DNA from 4 places in the Alteromonas lipotrueae genome. Region 4 is predicted to be linked to each of the others. Evidence: predicted binding sites of a transcription regulator. Region 4 holds the regulator's gene; each other region holds the start of a gene.

Region 1 (6,200 bases), on a different contig from region 4:
GGGGGAGGGAAGCCACCAGGTCGAGGTCGCATTCCAGGGCGTCGATGGGGCATGCCAGTAGGCGCTACACTCTCTATTTGAATGTTATCCCAACTGTTATTATTGCTGCTGTATTCTGCAATAAGTACGCGACTCAAACTCCTCAGACGCTCTCGCTCCTGATTTTGAATAAATTCATTAAAGCCTTGCTCGAAGCTCCAACGTGCGAGTGCTAGCGAAAGCGACAAAGATACACAGGTAAAGCCAACAAGAATAACAAGCAGTTTATGGGATAGTTTCATTATGTTGAGTATATCTATGCTAATGCCTTGCTAGCAATTGTTTCTGCTTTAATTCCGTTACTTCTACATGCTTCTTACACAGAATCTGCACATTTGACGCGTATGCTGAATGTGAGTTAATTAATCTTCTTAGGAAATTCATGAAATTGTTAAAGCTTGTATTCGTTGCCACGCTTATCACAGGAAGTTTAAGTGCATTCGCCCAACAGGGGCGTCCAAATGGTCCACCACCCGAAGCTATTGAAGCATGTGAAGATAAATCTGAGGGAGATAAAATCTCTTTTGAAACCCGTCGTGGTGAGAGTGTGGAAGGTACCTGCGAATTAATTGAGGATCAATTAGTAGCGGTTCCTGAAAACCATCGCGAACAGCGTTAATTCCTCACTCTATTATTTTTATACCCGTCTAAAAATGTAAGCTGGCAGTGTGAATATACACCGCCAGTTTTTGCTTTATTATTACAGAACGCTCTAACAAAAAAATACCAAATATGTCATACTCCTCAATTATTAAGCTTAGTATTTACAGTGCGCTTTTTTATCCGTTTTTTCACCGCGCATTAGCTTAAAGCATCTTATTGGAGGCCGTGTATGCAATACAGTGACGAGCGCCTTAACGAGCTAGTAAACGCCAGAAATTCAGAGGTTCCCGATGTATTTAGCATCCAATGTGATGGCATTGAACTTTATGTTCACGTTAGCCCTTACGTATGGATCCGCCCTTGGGAAGGACGTAACCACACCGCTTTTTCTGTGGGGTTAGCGCCTGGGTGTCCAAATGCATGTCGGCTGTTTGGTAAAATTGATGTGCCTTATTTGCATATTTCGCTAGAGACCCTTAAGCAGGCTGCGGTCAAGCGCGTGACTGAAGCAGGAATATCGTTTTTAACGAAACGAGGAGCGGGGGTGAAAAGCTTTGCCATTCACCCAAGAGGCGGTTTGACATCAGTAGATGAAAGCCGTGCTTACCAAGATGCTTATGTAAATGGCTACCGCTATGTAGTGCATGTTTATCAGCTACGGAGTGGGGGACTTGGAAAGCGCTTTGCGGAATGGTTCTTTTTTGGGGAGCCAGAGCCGGCTGTAATCTTAGCAAAATTACGTCGTCAGCAAGATAACCTTGCAGACTCAATGCACTTTGAAATATGTCAATTGTCGACGGAACTTCCTAAGTCAGCGTAAATCGTAATTAGTATAATAAACTATGGTTCACTTGTGAGCGTAATTAGATATTTATAAAGTGAGTAAAAATCAAGTGGAGAGAGTTGTGAACTCTGAATCGGTAGTTGAACTTCGCAACTATGACAAAAGCCAGTTAAAACAGGTTAGTGTTATTTCTGGTATTTCGCCCAATGCCATGCGAAGGGTATTTGGTGGATGGATATTGTTTGCTGCATTAGTAGGAATAATTGTGTCTGTTGCGCCGGATTTAGACAGTCAGTTTATTGGTTTAACCTTGTTTGTTTTAGTTGCCTTCACTGTGGTTATGTTCTGGCAAAGCCGAATCTCTGAAGGGTGGCCGGCCATTATTTGTGATGATGAATATATTGGTGTGGTTAGAGATCCCGTGCTGCGTGAATATGTGTGCGTCAAAAAAAGCATTATCACCGATGCGCAACCGTCGCTGATCAAACCCAATAAAAAAGCGGTTGAAATGAGTTTAGATACCAGCGCACTTAGCGAAACTGACACCGCTATTTTGAAACAAGCGGTGTGGCCGCGGGAAGATAAGCTTATTGGGCTCGCTCACTTTAAACGTCGTGAAGAGGCGTGTGAAAGCGTAATGTGGTGTGTCAATCATAATACGAAAGCGGTGAGGTCAGCTCCCGCACATCATGTGCCCACCTAGTCGTGTATTTGCCTAGTGCTTTTCAATATTAAGCCGCTTTATAGCGGCTTTTTACTTTCTGTGATCAGGCTTTTGGCTTCAATTTCAATCGCGTTAGTAGCGGGTAGTGATCTGAGCCAATATCAGGCAGCTTTCTAATATCTTCCAGCATAAAGTGACTTGAATGAAACACGTGATCCAGTGGCCATTTAATCAGCGGGTAATGGGCGTGAAACGTATTGAAAAATGCGCGACCAATTCTTGGGTCCAGCATACCGCTTATTTTTTTGAATTTTCGGGTAGTAGGCGACCATGCCACATCGTTCAAGTCTCCAGCAACAATAATAGGCCCGTGCTTTTTAGCTATTTCATCGCCTACCATAGTGAGTTCTACGTCTCTGGGCTTAGCCGATTTGTTTTCTGTGGGGCTAGGTGGCTTCGGATGTAAAAAGTAAAGTATCACATCTTGTCCCTTCATATCGATGGTGACAAGCATGGAGGGCACATCATCTTCAACTAAGTAGTTCAGCTTGGCGGTTTTCAGTGGGTATTTACTGTAAAGGTGCATGCCATATAAGTTTTCCAACGGGCAATGCTGCTGGTGAGGGTGAGTTTCGTTTAACGCAGACAAAGCGATTTCCCAGCGTTTATTAGATTCAAGGGTAACGACAAAGTCTGGATTGGTGTCACGTACATGCTTCAGTAGCTTGTCGTAATCTTCATTAGGCATAAAGACATTGCTCGACAAAATACTGATACTCTCACCGGCATCTTGAGAAGATGCTTTAACCACTTCCTTTTTGTAAAAGAGCGTATAAGGCAAGATCCAAATAGCCTGGTAAATAGCGCAGGCTATTAATCCGATATAAAGCACGGCGGTAATAAGTGTGTTAAATCCAGAAAGCTCAGATGGATACATAACGCCTCGAGCAATTATTACCATCACCATCAAGCCTAGCAATTGAAGCCGTGGAAATTCCCATACCCTCACGAGCCAATGTTTCGATGGTAGTGATGGCGCTAAAGTGACAGCAATAAGAAATATCGCCATGGTGTTCAGTAAAATATTCATTGTCGTTCCTGACTAATTTGTTTTTCGCGTTATTGACTTGCCCACAAACCCTTAAAACAAGACAAGCATAGCTATTGCTCGATTAATAATATGTATATTGGTTAATGAATATTCAATTTTCGTTCCGGTTAGGCAAGATGTAGGTAAAAAATGCTCATAGACCGAAAAGTTTGCAGGAATGTTGATAAGTGTTTTTCGAACAAAATTCATATAAATCTATATTAATCAGTTGCTTGCTATGTTGGCTCGGGTTTCGCATTACCTACTACGAGTTTCAACAAAGGAGAACTGTTATGAAACGTACATTACTTTCTATACTTGTAGCGACCTCGATGACAACTGCAGCATTTGCTGGTGACATGGAGACAGATAACAAATGGGAAAAAGGCGCTAAGGATGCGTGGATAGACGGCAAAGCCGAAGCAACGTTACTATTCAACGGCAACCTTGATTCATTCGATATCAATACAGATGTAAACAACGGAAACGTTGTTCTAACAGGTAAAGTAGATCATTCAGTTGATAAGAAATTAGCGGAAGAGCTAGTATCAAATATCGACGGTGTTATGTCAGTAGATAACCAGCTTTCTGTTATTGAAGAGAAAGACATGGACGAAATGGCAAGCAACATGTCAGATGACGCTGAGTCAGAATACGATGGGCAAACAGGTACACTTACTGATGCCAAAATTGCTACCGTAATTAAAACCCGTCTGCTGATGGATAGCGACATCTCTGGTTTTGATATCGATGTAGATGTTGAAGCTGGCAACGTTACGCTAACAGGTAACGTAGATTCAGATGCCGAGCGTCAGCTAGCTGTCGAAATAGCGAAAAACGCGTCAGATGTGAAAAATGTTGAAGATAATTTGCAGGTCATTACTGAAACAGCAATGAAAAACTAAGCCGTTATCGGTAAAGTGAAAGGGGCCAATTGGCCCCTTTTTTACGTCTAGTAAATGCTATATTTTTACAATAACACTCTGTATTGAGTGAAGAAGTGAATTTAACGTCTTTTTTGAATATCCCGTTTTTTCGCGGCAATATGTAGTATTTTCCCATCTACTTTACAACTTTTGTCTTACAACCTTTGTCGGGTTTTCTTCCTATCCGTTGCTGCGTATACTCCTCGCCGTAATTAGGTGGCAGTAAGAAATTTGGAACACAATGTGCAATACAACTTGTAATTGATTTTTTTAAATTACAACGTGCAGTAGTCATTTAGAACCATCGCGTTCTTACATGGATAATCGCAAGTTAGATGTAAAAGGAAGTGAATGATGAAAGTATTAAATTGGTTAGTTTCAGGTGTCTTAATTTCTCTGCTGGTTGTGCTTGCAGGTGTGTTAACGAATAACATGGCTTATGTAGGTAAAGCTAACGCTGATGATTCAAACAAATCCCATCACGCCTCTATTGTAAAAATAGAGCGCATACTTGCTCAAACCGAGTTCGATGTATCTCAAAAGCGTGATTTATTACGTAAAACTCGTATCGAGTTTTATCTTGCAGAGGCGAAGCAGGCAGACCTACGAAATTGGACATTTAAGCGTGATGACTTAATTGGCCGCGCAAAGAATATTTTAGTTCACCATCAAACACAGTATGCTGTCGCGACTAGTGAGTTTGCGAGCATCTAAGCTCGCCAACTCTGTGCCGTTCATTTTTCTATTTTTTAACGGTTCAAGGTTTGTGCCCTTAATTTTATCCTTATTCTAAACCCTATCCTCACTACTATTATTTAATAGGCAAAAGTTACCCATAAGGTCGGAGTCTTGAGGCCTTCATTAAGCGCTAACGGTGTTCACCCCCACGCTAATGGCTTCATCCAATGCTGTTGGCATACATTAGTTTTCAAAGTCCACGTTGGGTTTCTAAGTAGGTGGCAAAGCTACCAAGCCAGTGACTTCCCATATAATGCATATCGTTTATCACCGCATCTACTCCTGCAACTTTATGTGCTTGTGCCGCACTATTTATTGCTGCTACACGCTTATCACCCGAAGGTAGCGCAGAAGCGATACCTTCAAGCATCCATGCACGACTTAAATTTAAGCCATCGAGGTGCGCAAGTTTACCGTCACTTTTATCCACTACAGTGGCTACGTTTATCCATGAAGCTTCGCCATCAATGGGAATGCTGGGTAAAAAAGCAGATAGCCACTTGGCGTAATTTTCAGTTGAATACACTCGGCGCATCAAGTCAGCTTCTGCAATACACGGAGATAAGAAATCTTGTCCTGAAGGTTCATAAGTCAAAGGGCAATTCACATCATTTGCGTATAATCGCGTGATGGTTTTGGTGAGCAAATTTTCAAATGCAACGTCGCCAGCAGTGCGGCTCCAATCTAACATAAGGCCGAATGCAAACGCAGTTTGGCTATGTTCGCCCACACGAATAGGAAACGAAAGTTTAGGGAGCCAATCTGTTACATTGGCCACGATTTTTTGCTCAAGTGGCAGTAGGGTGGTTAACCATTGTTTAGCTTCGGGCGAATTCCACTCACGTAGTTCACTAGTTAGTTGTAAAAACCATGCAAGCCCATAAGGACGCTCAAAACTTGTGCCTGTACCCTCACGGCTAAAGTAGGCGACTTCCCCAGTAATGTTTTCTTTGGTAAAACTGATATCGAGGTGTTTTACAATGTCTTGGTAGTGTGGCGTTTCTGGATATTGGCTGGCGATTCGGGTTAATAACCAATGGCCATGTACAGAAGAGTGCCAATCAAAGCAGCCGTAAAACGCAGGGTACAGCTGTTTAGGCGGCTTAACATGTTCTGTCCCTGTCATCATGTGTTTAATAATGTTTGGGTACTCTTTATGAACGCAGGCTAAAGCGAGTTGCGCAAAACGGTTTACAACCGTTAAGTCACTTGATGAGACGTTGGTGTTTACAGCCTTTGCTATCAGCGATGGTGTAACGAGGGTGAGCACGAGTATAAGCTTACGAAGCATGGTTAATTTCATAAAATAAATGCCAATCTGTCTTAAGGGGGGAGTGCCACGTTATTCGTCGTAAA
Region 2 (6,200 bases), on a different contig from region 4:
AGAGTTATCTCCTAAGTTCGAGGTCATTGTCATTGATAATGGTTCCACAGATGGAACTTACGAATTACTTAAACAATTAAAACCAATAGCCTCATTTAGCCTAGAGGTTACTCAATGTTTAGTTCCTGGATCGTACGCTGCTAGAAACCATGGGTTGACCTTAGCTAAAGGCGAGTATGCTGCATTCACTGACTCTGATTGTATTGTGTCAAAACACTGGTTGAAATACCTATATAGTGAAATTCTGCAATTTTCGGGTGATACTATAATCGCTGGCAAGATGGAGTTTTTCCCCGACCCGAGTAAATTTACAGAGCAGAGTGCTATAGACTTCGAAAACCTGTTTTCAATGAAGCAAGATGAAAATGCCAGAAATGGTAAATGCATAACAGCAAACTTTTTTTGCTCAATGGCTCTGTTAGAAAAGCATAAAGGGTTTAACGAACAATTAAAATCGGGCGGAGATGTAGAGTTAAGTACCAGAGTAGTAGACGATGGGGGCCAGGTTATATTCGCGGATAGCGCACTAGTGACACATCCTTCAAGGAATAAAGAAGAGCTAGTAATTAAAAGAAAGCGCATAATTGGTGGAACATGGGACTCTCATCTTTCATATAGTAATTTTACAGCGAAAATCGGCTTTTGCTGGCGTTTGTTAAAGATGCTTTTAGGCCGCAGTAAAAAAGTAATGTTAAATAACAGGTTAACTATAATGCGACGCATAAAACTTGTAGGATTACTAATTGTTATTTTCACAACGAGTATTGTCGAGTTTACGAGACTTATATTCGGTAAGAAAGCAAATAGGGCATAATTCACTTATATAATACTTTAAGTTTTAAATAGCACCTGATGCATTCGCTACGGTTCAATATTCAGTAATTTATACAGTAGAGTAACTATTCAATGTCGTTAAAAAAACAGGCCACAAAAGGCAGTTTGTGGATGTCTATCACCCGAACGGGCATAAATGTGATTGACTTTATCGTCTACGCTTATCTAGCGCGTATTCTGACATTAGAAGAGTTTGGTCTAGTAGGTTTTTGTTTTTTGTTTATAGAGTTTGCAAACAGTCTAGTTAACGCAGGGGTTAACCAAAACTTGGTTCAAAGGAAAACATGGTGTGATGACTACGCCGCTAGCACTATGTCGTTTGTATTTGGTATGGGCATTGTCGTAGCTAGCGCATTAGTGTTGATTGGGGCACCCATAGCCCATTACTCATATTCTGAAGTCGCCGCATACGTAGTGGCGAGCTTAGCACCCATAACATTGATAATGAGTATGCAAGTCGTCGTTACAGGTAAGTTGTTAAGAGAATTTAAAAATAAACAAATGGGTGTAGCGAAGTTTGTAGCCACTGTTTGCTCAGCAATTGTTATTGTTATTTTAGCTGAATCCGGCTACGGGTTATGGTCTTTAGTGATAGGCAAATTAGTAAATGCTGTCTTACAATTTGGTTTACTGACATATGCTTCAAAATTCAGACCCCGTTTTCATTTTGACAAAAAGTATAGTAAAGAACTAATAACGTTTTGCCTGCCACTTTTATGGATGACGGTTTTAAACTTCATTCACCGAAAAGCGAGCAATATATTTACAGGTTTAGTATTAGGACCAGCGAGCTTTGCCTTGCTAGCAGCAGCAAAAAAAGGAGAGCTGGTCATTAACGAAGTAACCATGAGTTCAATAAACTCAATGGTTGTCCCTAGCTTCTCTAGAGCTAAGGAAAGTGCAAATATAGGCGAGCTATATATTAAATTAGTGACAATAACAGCAGCAATTGTATTCCCTATATTTATGGGGTTAGCAGCAATTGCAGATCCGTTTGTCGTGGTTGCATTTGGGGAGAAGTTTGAACCTAGCGCGATATTCATGACTATATCTGCGTTTACAGTATTTCCTTCAGTGCTCGCGTGGTTTTTACCGAATTTACTAATTTCTAAAGCTCTCACACGTGAAGCGTTCAAGCTGACATTGCTAAATGTGGTTAGTAATTTCTTCGTTGCGGCTACAACGATTTGGTTCGGCTTAGACATTATGTTAGTTGGATTGGTCGCCATGAACTTCTTAATGCTCCCAGTTCGCTATAAAATTGTCTTGAAACATATTAATATGAACATTTCACATCTTCTAAAATCAATTTTTCCACCTAGTTTAAGTGCATTAGGAATGTTTGGATGTGTAATGCTTGGGAAATATTACATTTCTGGTTATTTAGAAAGTGATTTTTTAATACTAATATTGCTCATTAGTATAGGTGCTTTATCTTACCCTGCAATTGCATTCAGCTTTTTCTATAGAACAACGTTGGTTCAGATTAATGAGATTAGAGAAATGTTTTTGAAAAACAAAACAATGGCGTAGTTAATACGGTAAGATATTTACGTGCGCGTTAGGTCGGTTTGTATAAGCTATTCTTGTGGAAAAAATAATGTCAAAAAATTTTACAGGGTAGGTGTTTTACAAACTTAAATCTTTATTAAGGGTTTGATGTGAAGGTGTTTTTTATTGTTGGCTTGTTATTTGCTTTGTATGTTTAAGATTTGGGGATGTACCCTGAACTTAAGAAAATTTAACGTTGTATGATGGAGTGTTGTATGAAAGCTAAGATTTTTCAGGCTTTGCTAGTGATGTTTTTAGTGAGCTCAGCTTTTCAAGCAAAAGCAGCTATTATTAGCGTAGATGGGACAGAAGTTGATGCATTATCAATCAACACTTCTTTTGAATCTTTCTACAATTTTACCGATTGGAGTGCGAACACTGGCTATGAGATTGCAAATGAGCTTGTTGCGTTTTTCGTAACCGATGATAGCAATGCTTTGGGGTTATTCATGATTTTCAGTGGTCCTGGTGGCGATGCAGGTTCTTTGAATTTTGATCTGATAAGTTCTGAAGGTAGTGTTGTGTTCGTTGATGATCCAGGTGGCAGAGACCCAATTGTTGGAACTAACGTAAGTTTTGGTTATGCTGCCGGTAAAACTGATGGCTTAGTTTTTTCCGATTTCGTTACTGAGTCTTGGGCAATAGATGTTGTTTTTAACAACTTTTCAGGTGTAACTGGTTATAACTTTCTATCATTTGATGCAAGTGGTACGGCTAGTGTAGCGGCCTCGGGCGCGTTAACTGATTTCAACGTTAGTTCAACAGCATCTGCAACTCCAGGAGCTCCTATTTCAGTTCCTGCACCATCATCTTTGTTGATATTGATGCTTTCGCTTTCTTGCATAGCATTGAGTAAAAGAAAGTTCTTCTAAAAAATAAATCAGACTTTGAAAAAGTCAGCTTTTAAAGCTGGCTTTTTTTTTGTTTATACTCGTATTGAAAATAGTAGCTCTTACTAATACCCTTGGGTATCGCTTGTCATAGTAACCCCACTGATAGACAAATATTTTTTGGAAAACTTATGAGAGAATTAATTTTTCTAACTATTGCTAATAACCTTCCTAGAATTAAGTTGAGTGATAAAATTCGCTACAAGTTTCTCCGATACGCTGGAATGAAAATTCACGGGAAATGTAATCTATGGGGGCCTTTTACTGTTCGGCCATTAGGTGGCGTGAGAAATATAGAAATTGGTTCTGGTACATTCATTAATTCGGAAGTTCGTTTCGGCGTTCCGAGTGAGAAAGTAATAATTGGTTCAAGGGTACAAATAGGTCCAAGGGTTATGTTTGAGACAGTCAGTCATGGTCTAGTTTACGAAAAAAATAAAGGACGTGGTGGGTCGAGTAAGCCAATCGTTGTAGAAGATGAAGTGTGGATTGGTGCTGGCTGTATAATCACGCAAGGAGTCACAATTGGAAAGGGCGCAGTAGTTGCGTCTGGAGCGGTTGTAACAAGGAGCGTAGCTAGTAATACGGTTGTCGGGGGAGTACCAGCTAAGTTTATAAAGAACTGCTCTTAAGAGAATTTTTAAGCTGAACAATGCATTACTTTCCTTTCGAATATTGTCCCAACCAGTAATAAAATTGGTCAAGTATTTGGAAATTTAATTTTTACATTTAATTCTAGGCTCAATGGGTGGTCAAAACAGAGCTTTAACTTTATTCGAAATAAAACTTTTAAGGATAATCTATGAAACCAGTAGTACTAGCCGGCGGTTCAGGTAGTCGTTTGTGGCCAAAATCTCGAGCGGCTCTTCCGAAACAGTTTTTATCGTTAACTTCTGAGAGTACTATGCTTCAAGACACGGTTACTCGGCTGCAAGGAACTAAAGCAGAAGCCCCCATTTTTATCTGCAATGAATCTCATCGTTTTTTAGTCGCAGAGCAGTTACGTCAAAAAAATGTTAAACATAGCGGTATATTGCTTGAGCCAGTGGGTAGGAACACCGCTCCAGCGATAGCGCTTGCAGCGCTTCATGCAACATTAGATGGAGAAGACCCTACATTATTGATTCTTGCAGCCGATCACTTAATTCAAAATGAAAAAGCGTTCCACTTAGCTATCCAAAATGCACAACAACTCGCAGACGCTGGTAAGCTTGTAACGTTCGGTATAGAGCCCGATTCCCCTCATACAGGCTACGGCTATATAAAGGCAGGTTTAGAAGATTTAGGCGGTTATAGAGTGGAGGAGTTTGTTGAGAAGCCCACGCGGGAAATTGCAGAAAGGTATGTTGCTACTGGCAAATATTATTGGAATAGCGGAATGTTTATGTTTAAAGCAAGCCGCTATATAGAAGAACTGGAAAAGTACAATCCTGACATTCTTGATGTATGTAGGAGGGCAATCGATACAGAAACACATGATTTAGACTTCATAAGAGTAGATTCGGAAATTTTTTCCCAATGTAAGGACGACTCTATTGATTACGCCGTTATGGAAAAAACTGACGCAGCGGCAATGGTTTCTCTTAATGCTGGTTGGTCGGATGTTGGGAGTTGGACATCACTATGGGAAGCGAGTAACAAGGATGAAAAAGGTAATGCGTCTGTTGGTGATACCATTATTGAAAATACAACTAACAGCTATATAAATGCTGAACAACGTTTGGTGGCGGTTATAGGGTTAGATGACGTAATTGTTGTCGAAACGAAAGATGCTGTAATGGTCGCACACAAAGATGATGCACAAAGTATTAAAAATGTTGTTAATAAGCTGAAAGCTGAGAAGCGGCCCGAATACCAGTTTCATAGAGAAGTTTATCGGCCGTGGGGGAGTTATGATTCGATAGATAGCGGTTCGCGTTTCCAAGTGAAACGTATAACAGTAAAGCCGGGTGAAAAACTATCTGTTCAAATGCATCATCATCGCGCTGAACACTGGATTGTCGTATCGGGCACGGCAAATGTTACCATTGACGATAAGACAACACTGGTTGCGGAAAACGAATCGGTATACATCCCTATTGGCTCAGTTCATGCATTAGAAAACCCTGGGAAGATTCCTCTGGAACTTATCGAAGTACAGTCCGGGGCGTATTTAGGGGAAGATGATATCGTTCGTTTTTCAGATAGGTATGGGAGAGTCGCTAAGTAATTCTATCTTTCCCGTGCGTTAGAATACTTCTAAGTCTATTTAGAAGGGAATTTTCTGATAATGTACTTTTAGGCCAAATTTAAGGTTTAAGGTAATAATATTTTATCACTTTGCTTTCGAATTATGGAAGTGTATAAGCGGGTACGGAAATGTCAGAAACAACCAGTGTTGAACCAATATTCATAGTAGGAGTGCCCAGGTCGGGCACTACACTTTTAACATCTTATTTAGTGTCACACCAAGACATTATGTCTGGTCCAGAAACCCAGTTCTTTAATAAAATTGGAGAAGACGCAGGCGCGCTTGGAGCGGCGCTAGAAGAAGATAATTGGCCTGAATTGGCTTATGACTTGATGAGCAGTAGCCTCAAATTGTCAAATGTGAATGTTTTAGATCTATATCAGAAAAGTAGAGAAGATATTTTATCTTTCTTATCTTCCCGAAAGCCTAGTTTAGGTGCCATGCTTGAGTCAATTGTGTTGCCAGCCAGTGACAATTCCTCATCAAAACGCTGGTTAGAAAAAACCCCAAATCATATTAACCATTTAGATGATATCAAAACCCAATATCCATCCGCAAAAATTATTTTAATTCATCGAGATCCCCGAGACAGTGCAGCATCTATAGCTAAGTTACCTTGGGCGCCTAAATCGACAATCGCAAACGCACTTCTCGTAGAAAGTTGGCTATCCAATACCTACAGTGGGTTTAAGAAT
Region 3 (6,200 bases), 310 kb from region 4:
CCACTAATAGAAAAATTGAGAATGAGGTTTCTCTAATGGTGTTTTTTGAAAAATTGATTCGTAGCCGAGCATGGATGACGGTGGCTTTATTTGCTGCACTAACAGGTTTATCAGGATGTAGTCTATTTGTAGACAAACATGTGGAGTGGGAGACGGTTGAGCCAGACAGTTACCCTGTGCTAAGTGCCGTTGGATATGCCCCAATAATGTCGCAACGGGGTGAAAGCGAAACCGTGAAAACCTTGATGGCAATTAAAGCATCAAAACTAGAGGCTTACAGAGAACTTGCAGAGCAGGTGTACGGACAGCGTATTGAAGGTAATCAATCACTGTCTAGCCTTGTGGTGGATAATGAAACCTTGCGGGCTTCTGTAGAGGGCGTTATTAGAGGGGCTAGGGTAATAAAAAGTTACCCCGTGGGTGAAGACACCTATGCCACCGAACTTGAGCTAGATATGCATCGCGTGTACGACATTTATTTGACGACAGCGAAGCCACAAAGAATAAAAGACATCAAATACTATTAAGTATTTCGATGTATGGCTAAATAGCACCCACAAAAAAGCGCGTATTAAACGCGCTTTTTTGTGCTTTTATTGGGGCTTTCGGTAACGAGTGCATTACTTAGGCGCTAATACCTGAACCTAAACGGCCTGCATTTGGCTTACCTTTCTTATCGTAGGTTAACGACTCTTTAGCGCGAACTTCTAACATCAGATTCCGTAAGTGTGTGAGGCGAAGCTGTCCTTGCTCTACGGCTTTCTGATTGATTTGGGTTTTATACTTACAGTCTTCTAACAGACTTTTCGCATTATCCATTAACCCTTGTTCATCTGCACTAATCGTTTCGTCTGTAGTTTGGCGATATAACGCCTCGACTTTTTGGTCCGTAGATTGAATAGACTCTAGTAATTTAGACTTATCTTCTAAAAGACTCATCAAGGTTTCTGCATCTCGTGAGCTAATTAAATGTAATTCTTTTTCCAGCATCAAGCACAGGCCCTCTAAGTTAGTGACCTGTTGTGATAACGCTGAATAAAGATGACTAGTCATAGAAACCTAATTATTTTTGGCCAAAAATCTCACCCTCAAGCTTAGCTATTTTATTCGCTAACACTTCAGGGTTAACTTTGTATTCACCACTTGATATCGCTTTTTTAAGACGATCGACTTTTTCCTGATTTACAGGCGCTTCAGAACCTTTCTTCTGAACTTGATTCAACTGCTGTGCAGACTGAGTCAAGGATACTGAATCTTGTCGTGGTGCTTGAGCAACAGATGCATTGTTAGACGTCGCTTGTTGCTGTTGCGACTGCTGTGCCTGATTCTGTTGCGAAATTTTTGTATTATCAACGGGTGTTTTGGGTAACCCATTGTTTACATTGTTAATTGCCATAATATTTCTCCACTACCTTTTCGCCTCTGTACAAGTTATCGGCACAAACCTTCTTTTCTTTAGGCTTTTATACAACGAAAACGTAGTTTTTTAGCACGCTGAACTACAAGTGTACCACGACTTCTTGAGCGCTGGCGACTTCCGCTATCACGGGATTTTGGCTACTGGCATTGAGCACCTTTATGGTATCGCCAATAACACCATCTTGTTGTGCTATTCCAGATGTTTTAACCGCCATCCCACCCAATGATGCACGAATGGTAATTCTATCGCCCTTGCACACAAAGCATAGCATATTTGATTGCACAGCTTGGCCATCAACAATTCGACGTTTCATTCGAGCGCCAATCAATGCATCTACATCGGTAAATGCACTGTATCGAAGACGCTTTATATCTACGGATGCCAACGTCAGATTAGATGCAGAAAGCACAGTGCCAGGGCTAACCGCGCCAGAAGTAACCACAATTTCTTTCGTTCTTGTCACTTGGGCGCTGGTAAACAAGTACCAGTCATTATTTGTGCAACTTACCCGCACAGAAATATAAGATTGGCCCAAAGATTCATCAGATGCGTGGAATTGAAATCCCGTCGGACACTGAGGAATATTAATTCTTTCGTCTACTTCAGCAATGCTTACCGCAATATCGGTGTTTTCATCGTGTATACTAAGGGTCGACAGCAAGTATTCTTCTGCGCCCTTATTCACCACATCGTGCATCGTTTCAGCGTAACTGTAAGGCGCTAAAATAACTGCCGCCATAGTAGTGAAAAGTGGCAGACGAATTCCTGTAAGCCAAGATTTTACATTTTTTAAATTTTTCATAGTCACTTTTCGTGTTCACTTACTGAGTTATTGTCTATGCTTATAAGACAAATTAGGTTGAGACAATAACTTGCGTACGTCCGTGATTAAGTTGTACATGCAGCGAAACCGTCATTTTTCTGTCGTTTGACCTGCATACATTTAGTGATATTGTCTATTCTCTTTAGTGAAGGCAATGATCATGCCCAGTATTAAAAAGAGGTGAGATATGTCGGGAATTTTAGACTCGGTTAACCAACGAACCCAATTAGTTGGTCAAAACCGTCTTGAGTTATTGTTGTTCAGGCTTAATGGTCGTCAACGCTTTGGTATAAACGTCTTTAAAGTACGAGAAGTGCTCCAGTGTCCACCACTGACTTCAATGCCGAAGTTGAACTCGCTAGTTCGCGGAATAGCACATATTCGTGGGCAAACTATTTCTGTCATCGATTTAAGCATGGCGACGGGCGGCAAGCGTATTGAAGATTTATCAAACGCTTTTATCGTTATTGCTGAATACAATCGTTCTGTTCAAGGTTTTTTAGTGGGCGCTGTTGAGCGCATTATTAACACTAACTGGGATGCCATTATGCCGCCTCCACAGGGGACAGGCCGAGCAAGTTACTTAACCGCTGTTACTGAAGTTGAAAACGAGTTAATTGAAATTCTCGACGTTGAAAAAATCCTTAACGAAATTTCACCACTAAATGCTGAAGTAAGCGCCGATGTTGCTGAAGGGCTTACTACGGAAGGTAAAGAAGACAAAATTATCTTCATTGCTGATGATTCAGCGGTGGCAAGAAACCAAGTTAAAAAAGCGCTAACCTCGCTCGGGCTAGAAATTGAGCTGGCAAAAAACGGTTTGGAAGCGTTAAACCGCTTGAAGGAAATCGCGGAAGAATATGGTGATATCACCAAGCGAATTGGGGTATTAGTGTCCGACATAGAAATGCCGGAGATGGACGGTTACACCCTTACAGCTGAAATTAAGAATACACCTGAACTTCAAAAGCTTCATGTTGTACTTCATACTTCTTTAAGCGGTGTATTCAACCAAGCGATGGTTCAGAAAGTGGGAGCGGATGACTTTATTGCGAAATTTCACCCCGATGAACTAGCAACAGCAGTTCAGAAGTGGTTAATGACGGATTGTGAATAATGGAGCGGTAGGGGTTGGATAATAAAAATGTGTCGCCGACAAGCTATGAAAAGTTTCGGCACTTCCTCGAGAAACAATGTGGAATAGTACTCGGGGAAAACAAGCAATATCTGGTAAGAAGCAGGCTTGCGTCTTTGTTATATAAACATGACTATGACAATACTGATGCGCTGATTGATGTGGTTGTAAAAGGTTACGATCGTAGCCTTTTACAAAGCGTCATTGATGCAATGACCACGAACGAAACATTGTGGTTTAGAGATACCTACCCGTTTGAGTTGCTACAACGCGATTTACTTCCTCAACTGGCAACGAAAAACCAGAAACTTAGAATTTGGAGTGCAGCTTGTTCGTCCGGACAAGAGCCATACTCTATTGCTATGTCGATATTAGAGTTTCAAAAACAGCGACCTGGATTGCTTAGGCAAGGGGTTGAAATTATAGCCACCGATCTTTCTTCTGAAATGCTAAACAAGTGTAGCCAAGGGCTATACGATGAACTTTCGCTTGCTAGAGGGTTATCGCCACAACGTAGGGCTATGTTCTTCCAATCCCACGAAAGTGGCCAGATGCAGGTAAAGCCAGAAGTGCGCAACATGGTATCATTCAGAAGTTTGAATTTGTTAACCTCCTATGCAGCACTTGGCCGCTTCGACATCGTTTTTTGCCGCAATGTGCTGATTTATTTTTCGGCAGATGTAAAACAAAAGATACTGCAACAAATTGCCGGGCAGCTGCAACCTGCCGGTGTCCTTTTCCTTGGCGCGTCTGAATCTATCAGTGCGGCAAGTGATACTTACGCCATGATCAAATGTAATCCTGGTTTGTATTATCAAAAAAAATAACTACTTAAATTGCTGAATTTATTTAATTATTTTCAATTCCCCCCTCGTTTTTTTATGTTTTTATACAGTGCCAATCTTCAGGTTGGCATCTGCCTTGCTAGTAAAATCCTATAACAGATAATTCGTCATTGTTTACTCATGACGTATTTACGGAATTTCTCAGCTAGGAGTTTTCAATATGGCCATTAATCTCGACAAGTTAGTCGGGTTTCATCAGTCGGCGTTAGCAATACGCACCGACAGAATGGAAGTCATCTCTGGAAACCTAGCGAACGCCAATACCCCTGGTTATAAAGCTAAAGACATCGACTTTAATAAAGCGATGGAGTCAGCCATGAGCGCCCAAGAAGGGCAGCACAAATTGGGTGGTGGAAGCTTAGTAAGAACGCACGATAAACACATAGGTGGCGATGTATCGTCGGTAGCATCAAATTTTGAAATGCAATACCGCATACCCACGCAACCGGATACCGGCGACGGTAATACGGTGGAAGTACAGGCAGAACGTAACCGCTTTTTAGATAACGGTTTACGCTATCAAGCCACACTTGAGTTTATTAACAGTAAAGTCAAAGGTATGAAAAAAGCCCTTAGTTCTGGAGGCCAGTAATCATGAGCTTATTTAATGTGATGTCAATTTCCAGTACCGGTATGGAAGCTGAGAATGTTCGTTTAAACACAACCGCAAGTAATATTGCCAACGCGAATTCGGTAAGCAGTAGTTATAACGAAACGTACCGTGCAAGACACCCTGTGTTTGCCGCAGAGTTACAGCGTGCTATGGGCGATCAATCCAAAGGCGTGGGTGTTGAAGTTAAGGGAATTGTAGAAAGCGATGCACCATTGCAAGTTGAGTATGCTCCGCATAACCCAATGGCTGACGAAGAAGGTTATATCTATAAGCCTAACGTCAACATCGTGGAAGAAATGGCAAATATGATGTCGGCATCAAAAGCCTATGAAACCAACGTTCAGGTTGCAGATACCACGAAAAAGATATTTCGTCGGGTATTGCAGCTAGGGCAAGGGCAATAAGTTGCCGCGTAGGTAATGTGAGGAAAATACTGTGACCACAATTAACAACACCACTGGCCTGAACAACGAACTCTACTGGCAAGAAGAGACGGTTCCGGTTGTCGATGGAACAGAGCAACAGCTTTCGCAAGAAGACTTTTTTGCCATGTTAACCGAGCAATTAGCGAATCAGGATCCTACTAAACCCGTAGATAACGACCAGATGGTAGCGCAAATGACATCATTCACTATGGCTGATGGTATTTCTCAGTTGAATGATAAATTCGAGTCATTCGCCGCCTCGATGACATCTAACCAGGCATTACAAGCATCAAGCTTGATAGGTCAGAACGTGTTGGTACAGGGCAACGTAGGGCACATGTCTAGCGACGCTGCAGGCGTATCTGGTGTTGTGGTCAATGAGCAGAGCGTACAAAACATGACGATCACTGTTGAAAATCAATACGGTGAAGTGATTAAGACCATTGATGCTGGCACACAAGCCGCTGGCAACATTCAATTTGAATGGGATGGCAAGGATACCCAAGGCAACGATATGCCAGCGGGCGACTACGTAATCAGTGCTACAGGCGAAATAAATGGTGAAGGCGTTCAATTGAATACAGCCATTAATCGTCATGTAGGAAGTGTTAGTTTGGCCGGCAGCGGTCAGGGCGTCATTTTAAATTTAGATGGCGAAGTCAGCATTAGTCTTGACGACGTTATTCAAATCGGCAGTTAGCAGGAGAAAGAAGCATGTCTTTTAATATTGCACTAAGTGGCGTAGCTGCCGCACAAAAAGATTTAGATGTAACCGCGAATAACATCGCAAACGTGAATACTGTTGGCTTTAAAGAGTCTCGCGCTGAATTCGGCGACGTGTACGCCACATCACTTTTGGCTGGCAGTAAGACCAAAGTGGGCGACGGTGTTTTGACACAAGATGTAGCCCAGCAGTTTTCTCAAGGTAGCTTACAGTTC
Region 4 (6,200 bases):
TTCGCTTATTAGTGTGTGATGTAGATGGCGTGTTTTCAGATGGCCGTATTTACCTCGGTAATGCTGGCGAAGAATTAAAAGCATTTCATACCCGCGATGGCTACGGCGTTAAAGCCCTTGTGAATTCTGGGGTAGAGGTAGCAGTCATTACTGGCAGGCGCTCTGCCATTGTCGAAAATAGAATGAAAGCGCTGAATGTTGCGCACATCGTACAGGGTGAAGAAAATAAATCTGACGCACTTGCTGAACTGATGGCTCGCTTATCACTTAAACCCGAGCACGTGGCGGTGGTAGGTGACGATATGCCAGATACGGGCATGTACCCCCACGCAAGCGTAAAAATTGCAGTAAAAGACGCACATCCTACGGTTGCACAACAAGCAAATTGGATCACTACTTTGCCAGGCGGCTTTGGTGCAGTACGCGAAATATGTGACACCCTGCTTCAAGCAAACGATAAGCTTCACGGTATTCAAGGTGCTAGCGTATGAAGGTATTAGGCTTTGACCGGTTAGGCTTAAGTATTTCGGTGTTATTTATATTGGCATCCGCCATGTATATTCCGATTTGGATGGAAGAAGATCCTACCCAGCAAACTGACCAAGGATTGGATGCATTAAAGCCCGCGTACAAAGCAAAAAACTTAACGACCACCTTATATAATCAAGACGGCCAATTAAATCACAAAGTATTTGCGGCATCGATGGAACATTACGACCAATTGGGCTTTGTTTTATTCCAAAAGCCCAGATATACATTATATACCGACGACGCACAGTCACCGTGGGAAGTCACCGCAACAGAAGGTACTTTGTACAATAACGAATTGATACAGCTAGAAAATAATGTCGTTATTGAAAACCAAAGTGTCGATGACTTTGTAAGGACAATACGTACAGCGTTTATAGAGATAAACCTGTACACTAAGCAAATGACATCTGATCAGCCCGTGGAAATACGTGGCTTACAATATGTGATTAACAGCAATGGGTTTAACGCCAACTTGCGTACCCAGGAATACGAGTTAATAGACCATGTACAAACCATTTATTCGCCTAGCCACTAAAGCATTAGCGACCAGCCTCGCTGTTAGCCTTTTCTCTACTGTGGCTTTAGCGGCTGAAAGCGACTTCAACAAACCGATTAAAGTTGACTCTAAATCGCAATTTGTTGACGGTAAAAACAAAACTTCATTGTTTAAAGATGATGTACGAATTACCCAAGGTTCTTTGGTGATAAATGCCGATGAAGTTGAGGTTATTGCCAGCGAAGGAGATGGACGAGAGATATTTGTTGCTCGCGGCAAACCTGCCAGCTACTCGCAAAAATTAGAAGATGGCGCCCCCGTTACCGCCAAAGCCAACGAAATACGCTATGAAGTGGTAAATCGAACTATTTCTTTACAAGGGAATGCAGAGCTACAGCAAGATACCAGCAAAGTACAAGGCGACAAGATTACTTTCGACATGGTCACGGAACAATTGCTTGCAACAGGCGGCGAAGACGGTGAAGGTGGTAGAGTAACTACGGTATTTACGCCTGAGGCAATACGTAAAGCGTCATCGAATAACGAAGGCGATAAGGCGGACGGCAACTAATCATGGCAACGTTGAGCGCACAGAGTCTTGCAAAGGCGTATAAAGCCCGTCAAGTGGTTCGCGATGTAAGCTTATCAGTTTCGACTGGGCAAATCGTTGGATTACTCGGCCCCAATGGTGCCGGTAAAACCACAACTTTTTACATGATTGTAGGCTTAGTACCCCTTGATAAGGGCAAAATCAGTATTGATGACAGCGAATTAACCCATGAGCCCATGCACGAGCGTGCACGACGCGGAATTGGGTATTTACCGCAAGAGGCCTCAATTTTTAGAAAATTGACGGTGTTTGAGAACATCATGGCTATCTTACAGACCCGTAAAGGGTTGAGTTCAGCGGAACAAGAACAAGAAGCCGATGCGCTACTTGATGAATTTAATATTAACCATATACGTAATAGTACGGGTATGAGTTTATCCGGTGGTGAACGTCGCCGGGTAGAAATCGCGCGAGCATTAGCCGCTGATCCGCAATTTATTTTGCTTGATGAGCCATTTGCTGGTGTTGATCCTATATCGGTTAATGATATAAAGAAGATCATTCAACATCTTCGTGACAGAGGAATTGGAATCCTCATCACCGATCACAACGTAAGAGAAACACTGGATGTGTGTGAGAAAGCGTATATTGTGAGCCAAGGCGAACTCATCGCGCAAGGGACAGCAGAACAAGTTTTAAGTAATCAGAAAGTAAGGGATGTATACCTAGGAGAACAATTCAGGCTATAGTTACTGTAACCGAATTGTCATTTTCAGTTTTAAGCACGGGTATATTCACAACAAGAGTTTAAAAATAAGACGTAGATGAAACCATCTTTACAGCTAAAGTTCAGTCAACAACTTACCATGACACCGCAGTTGCAGCAGGCAATCAAGCTGCTGCAGTTGTCTACGCTCGACCTGCAACAAGAGATTCAGGAAGCACTAGACTCAAACCCACTTTTGGAAGTTGAAGAAGGCGGCGATGACCATCCTGTTGAGAAAAACAACATGGACGGCGACGACCCTTCTGTAGAAGCTGCTCCTACTGCATCTAGCGATTCGTTAGAAGCAGGTGACGCGCTTGAAAAGAACGACCTTCCCGATGAACTGCCAATCGACAGTACGTGGGATGAGTATTACTCGGCCTCTTCTGCTCCCGCTCCTGGTCCATCAAATAATGATGACGACCAACTGTTTCAGGGTGAAACCACCGACAATATTCAAGACCACTTGCTATGGCAAATGCGGTTAACCCCGTTTTCGGATACCGACCGCGCCATTGCTACCGCCATTATCGACTCAATCGATGAATCTGGTTACCTGAACGTCCCCATCGAACAGATTTTAGAATCGGTGAATTCTGACGACGTAGAAGAATTGGTGGAAATGGACGAAGTTGAATGTGTACTCAAACGTATTCAAATGTTCGACCCTATCGGTTCAGGTTCGCGTACACCGCAAGAATGTTTGCTTGTACAGCTTCGCCAGTTCTCAGACGATACGCCATGGCTTGCAGAAGCAAGACAACTTATCAATGAGTACTCGGACCTACTTAGCAGCAAAGACTACCGTACGTTAATGCGCAAGAGCCGTTTGAAAGAAGATCAACTTCGCGAAGCCATGCGCTTACTGCAAACGTTGAATCCTCGTCCAGGTAGTGCATTAATTACCAAAGAACCGGAATACGTTATTCCTGATGTTTCGGTAAACAAGAAGAATGGCCGCTGGGTGGTAGAACTTAACCCCGATAGCTTGCCAAAGTTAAGCGTAAATCAGCAATATGCCGCTATGAGCAGACGCTCTAAAAACAGCAGCGATTCGCAATTTATTCGCTCACATATGCAAGAAGCCAAATGGTTTATAAAAAGCCTTGAATCAAGGAACGACACCTTGATGAAAGTAGCAAACTGTATTGTGCAGCAACAAATGGGCTTTTTCGAGCACGGCCCAGAAATGATGAAACCAATGGTGCTAAATGATGTCGCAGAAATGGTAGATATGCATGAATCCACCATCTCACGTGTCACCACGCAAAAATATATGCATACCCCACGTGGCATATTTGAGTTGAAATATTTCTTCTCTAGTCACGTAGCAACGGAATCTGGTGGTGAGTGTTCATCTACCGCTATTCGCGCACTAATTAAAAAGCTTGTGGCTGCGGAAACGCCCAGCAAGCCATTAAGCGATAGCAAGATTGCTCAATTGTTGGCCGAACAAGGCATCAAAGTTGCCCGGCGGACAATAGCAAAATACCGGGAATCATTATCGATTCCGCCGTCAAACCAACGCAAAAGCCTTATTTAAAGGCCTTGATAATTTAAGGAAGACGAAATATGCAAATCAACCTTACCGGTCATCATGTCGAAATTACTGATTCTTTGCGTAGCTATGTCGATACTAAGTTCAGCAAACTAGAGCGTCACTTTGATCACATATCTAATGTGCATGTCATCCTGAACGTCGAAAAACTTAATCAAAAAGCCGAAGCCACCATGCACCTCAGCGGAGCAGAAGTGTTTGCTTCATCACATAACACCGACATGTATGCGGCGATAGACAGCATGATCGACAAGCTCGACAGGCAAGTTATCAAGCATAAGGAAAAGCTGAAAAAGCACTAAATATTAATATGGAAATTCAAGCCATAGTAAGTTTGGACCGCACCGAGTGTGCGGTTCAATGTAACAGTAAAAAACGTATTCTAGAGATTATTAGCGACATTGCTGCTAAAAATAATCCCGACATCGATCAGGCCACAGTGTTAAATAGCCTACTCGCCCGTGAACGAATGGGAAGTACGGGTATTGGCAATGGTATTGCATTGCCTCACGGTCGATTACCGGGCTTAGAACACGTTATCGCCATTATTGTAACCAGCAACCCTGCCATCGATTTTGATGCGCTTGACGATCAGCCCGTAGATATCTTCTTTGCCCTGTTAGTGCCTGAAGAGAAAACAGAAGGTCACTTACAAACACTTGCTACCGTTGCGGGAAAACTAAGTGATAAAGAAACGGTGAAAGCCATTAGGCGGGCCTCCACCAGTGACGACATTATTACGGCTTTAAGCTAATAAAGCACAGCACCATATTTTAAAAGGGAGAAATGCAGGTGAAACTGATTATTATCAGTGGTCGATCCGGTTCGGGAAAATCAGTTGCACTACGTGCCCTTGAAGATTTAGGCTACTATTGCGTAGATAATATTCCGGTTAACCTTCTCCCTACCCTTACTCATACCGTGGTTGATGAATATGACCAAGTCGCGGTAAGTATCGATGTAAGGAATCTGCCAAAAAATCCAGCGGACTTGGTAGAGATTTTAGATTACCTACCCTCGTCTTGGTCTATGACCATTGTGTATATTGACGCCAGCGACGATGTGTTGGTGAAACGTTTCAGCGAAACCCGCCGATTGCATCCGCTAGCTAAGCTCAACAAATCTTTATCTGAATCGATAAAAGCCGAATCAGACTTACTTGCGCCTATTGTTGAGCGCGCCGATTTGTATATTGATACGGATAAGCTCACAATTCATCAACTCGCAGAGCTTATTCGCGAGCGAATTCTAGGTAAGAAAAGCTCTCGGCTAGTATTGGTCTTTGAATCGTTTGGCTTTAAACACGGCATCCCCAAAGACGCCGACTATGTATTTGACGCCCGCTTTCTCCCCAACCCACATTGGGAGCCCGATTTAAAACACTTAACTGGCTTAGATGCCCCCGTAGAAGTATTTTTAGGTTCCCAGCCTGTTGTAACCAAATTCATTTGGCAAATTCAGAACTTGATAACCACATGGTTACCTCACTTAGAACGCAATAACCGTAGTTATGTCACCATTGCGATTGGTTGTACCGGCGGTCAGCACCGCTCAGTATTTATTGCTCAATCGTTAGCGAAAACCTTTGGCGAAATGCATCCCGATGTACAAATTCGCCACCGCGAGTTAAATCAGTAATGACCATCGAAAAAACACTTACCATAGTCAATAAATTGGGCTTACACGCCCGCGCTGCCACACAGTTGGTTCAATTAGCCAATCAATTTGATGCAAAAATAGTGTTGGTGAAAGGCGATAAGAAAGCCGATGCTAACAGTGTGCTGGGCTTAATGATGCTGGAAAGCCACCAAGGTGAACAGGTGAACGTTGTGGTTGAAGGTAATGATGCCGAAGCAGCATTAAACGCCATTGAAACGTTAATTGAAGGCCGTTTCAACGAAGACGAGTAATGCTGCACTCGCCTGTGTTACGATTTTCGGTATAAAGCCGCCTATAATTTCACCACATAGCCCGTAATTGTCTGTCGTTACTGCGCTTTTGTCATGACAGCGTCATGGCAATTGCGATATCCTACCGTTATAGAAAATTCCATTTTTAGGCGAAAGCAGTGGCAGAAGCACTGGTCTCAAAATACGTACAAAGCCAACTTCGGGCACTTAATGGCGCGTTAAATAACGGCCAATTTGTTTCTGTACGTAAGCTTCTGCTGGAATTACCCCCTTCTGATGTTGCACATATTCTCGAATCTAGCCCAAGCCGCACCCGAGATGAACTGTGGGAGCTTATTGATGGTGATTTCCACGGTGATATTCTAGAAGAACTCTCTGACGACGTACGT

Evidence for each region. The regulator sigma-54, encoded in region 4, starts transcription at its own class of promoters, with help from an activator protein. The targets are predictions, from matches to a motif close to GTTGGCACGNNNNTNGNNT.
Region 1: KYS23_RS09400 (BON domain-containing protein) is a predicted target of sigma-54. The motif match lies at 3,421-3,439, and genes of this name have one in related genera.
Region 2: KYS23_RS10775 (PEP-CTERM sorting domain-containing protein) is a predicted target of sigma-54. The motif match lies at 2,514-2,532, and genes of this name have one in related genera.
Region 3: flgB (flagellar basal body rod protein FlgB) is a predicted target of sigma-54. The motif match lies at 4,287-4,305, and genes of this name have one in related genera.

What each region holds. Positions count from the first base shown of each region.
Region 1 is NZ_JAESDJ010000005.1:204,350-210,549, forward strand. Features, by position in the region: gene KYS23_RS09375 (ATP-binding protein) at 1-281, opposite strand, end outside; gene KYS23_RS09380 (hypothetical protein) at 422-658, shown strand; gene KYS23_RS09385 (hypothetical protein) at 872-1,462, shown strand; gene KYS23_RS09390 (hypothetical protein) at 1,548-2,129, shown strand; gene KYS23_RS09395 (endonuclease/exonuclease/phosphatase family protein) at 2,194-3,180, opposite strand; gene KYS23_RS09400 (BON domain-containing protein) at 3,474-4,085, shown strand; gene KYS23_RS09405 (hypothetical protein) at 4,458-4,820, shown strand; gene KYS23_RS09410 (DUF2891 domain-containing protein) at 5,035-6,147, opposite strand.
Region 2 is NZ_JAESDJ010000006.1:209,264-215,463, forward strand. Features, by position in the region: gene KYS23_RS10765 (glycosyltransferase family 2 protein) at 1-814, shown strand, start outside; gene KYS23_RS10770 (oligosaccharide flippase family protein) at 907-2,367, shown strand; gene KYS23_RS10775 (PEP-CTERM sorting domain-containing protein) at 2,601-3,257, shown strand; gene KYS23_RS10780 (acyltransferase) at 3,407-3,907, shown strand; gene KYS23_RS10785 (mannose-1-phosphate guanylyltransferase/mannose-6-phosphate isomerase) at 4,078-5,484, shown strand; gene KYS23_RS10790 (sulfotransferase family protein) at 5,634-6,200, shown strand, end outside.
Region 3 is NZ_JAESDJ010000001.1:479,726-485,925, forward strand. Features, by position in the region: gene KYS23_RS01990 (LPP20 family lipoprotein) at 75-527, shown strand; gene flgN (flagellar export chaperone FlgN) at 625-1,053, opposite strand; gene flgM (flagellar biosynthesis anti-sigma factor FlgM) at 1,064-1,396, opposite strand; gene flgA (flagellar basal body P-ring formation chaperone FlgA) at 1,500-2,222, opposite strand; gene KYS23_RS02010 (chemotaxis protein CheV) at 2,431-3,360, shown strand; gene KYS23_RS02015 (CheR family methyltransferase) at 3,375-4,205, shown strand; gene flgB (flagellar basal body rod protein FlgB) at 4,384-4,815, shown strand; gene flgC (flagellar basal body rod protein FlgC) at 4,818-5,240, shown strand; gene flgD (flagellar hook assembly protein FlgD) at 5,272-5,961, shown strand; gene flgE (flagellar hook protein FlgE) at 5,976-6,200, shown strand, end outside.
Region 4 is NZ_JAESDJ010000001.1:165,768-171,967, reverse strand. Features, by position in the region: gene kdsC (3-deoxy-manno-octulosonate-8-phosphatase KdsC) at 1-491, shown strand, start outside; gene lptC (LPS export ABC transporter periplasmic protein LptC) at 488-1,066, shown strand; gene lptA (lipopolysaccharide transport periplasmic protein LptA) at 1,035-1,598, shown strand; gene lptB (LPS export ABC transporter ATP-binding protein) at 1,601-2,326, shown strand; gene KYS23_RS00695 (RNA polymerase factor sigma-54) at 2,402-3,886, shown strand; gene hpf (ribosome hibernation promoting factor) at 3,916-4,203, shown strand; gene ptsN (PTS IIA-like nitrogen regulatory protein PtsN) at 4,212-4,655, shown strand; gene rapZ (RNase adapter RapZ) at 4,694-5,539, shown strand; gene KYS23_RS00675 (HPr family phosphocarrier protein) at 5,539-5,811, shown strand; gene mgtE (magnesium transporter) at 5,970-6,200, shown strand, end outside.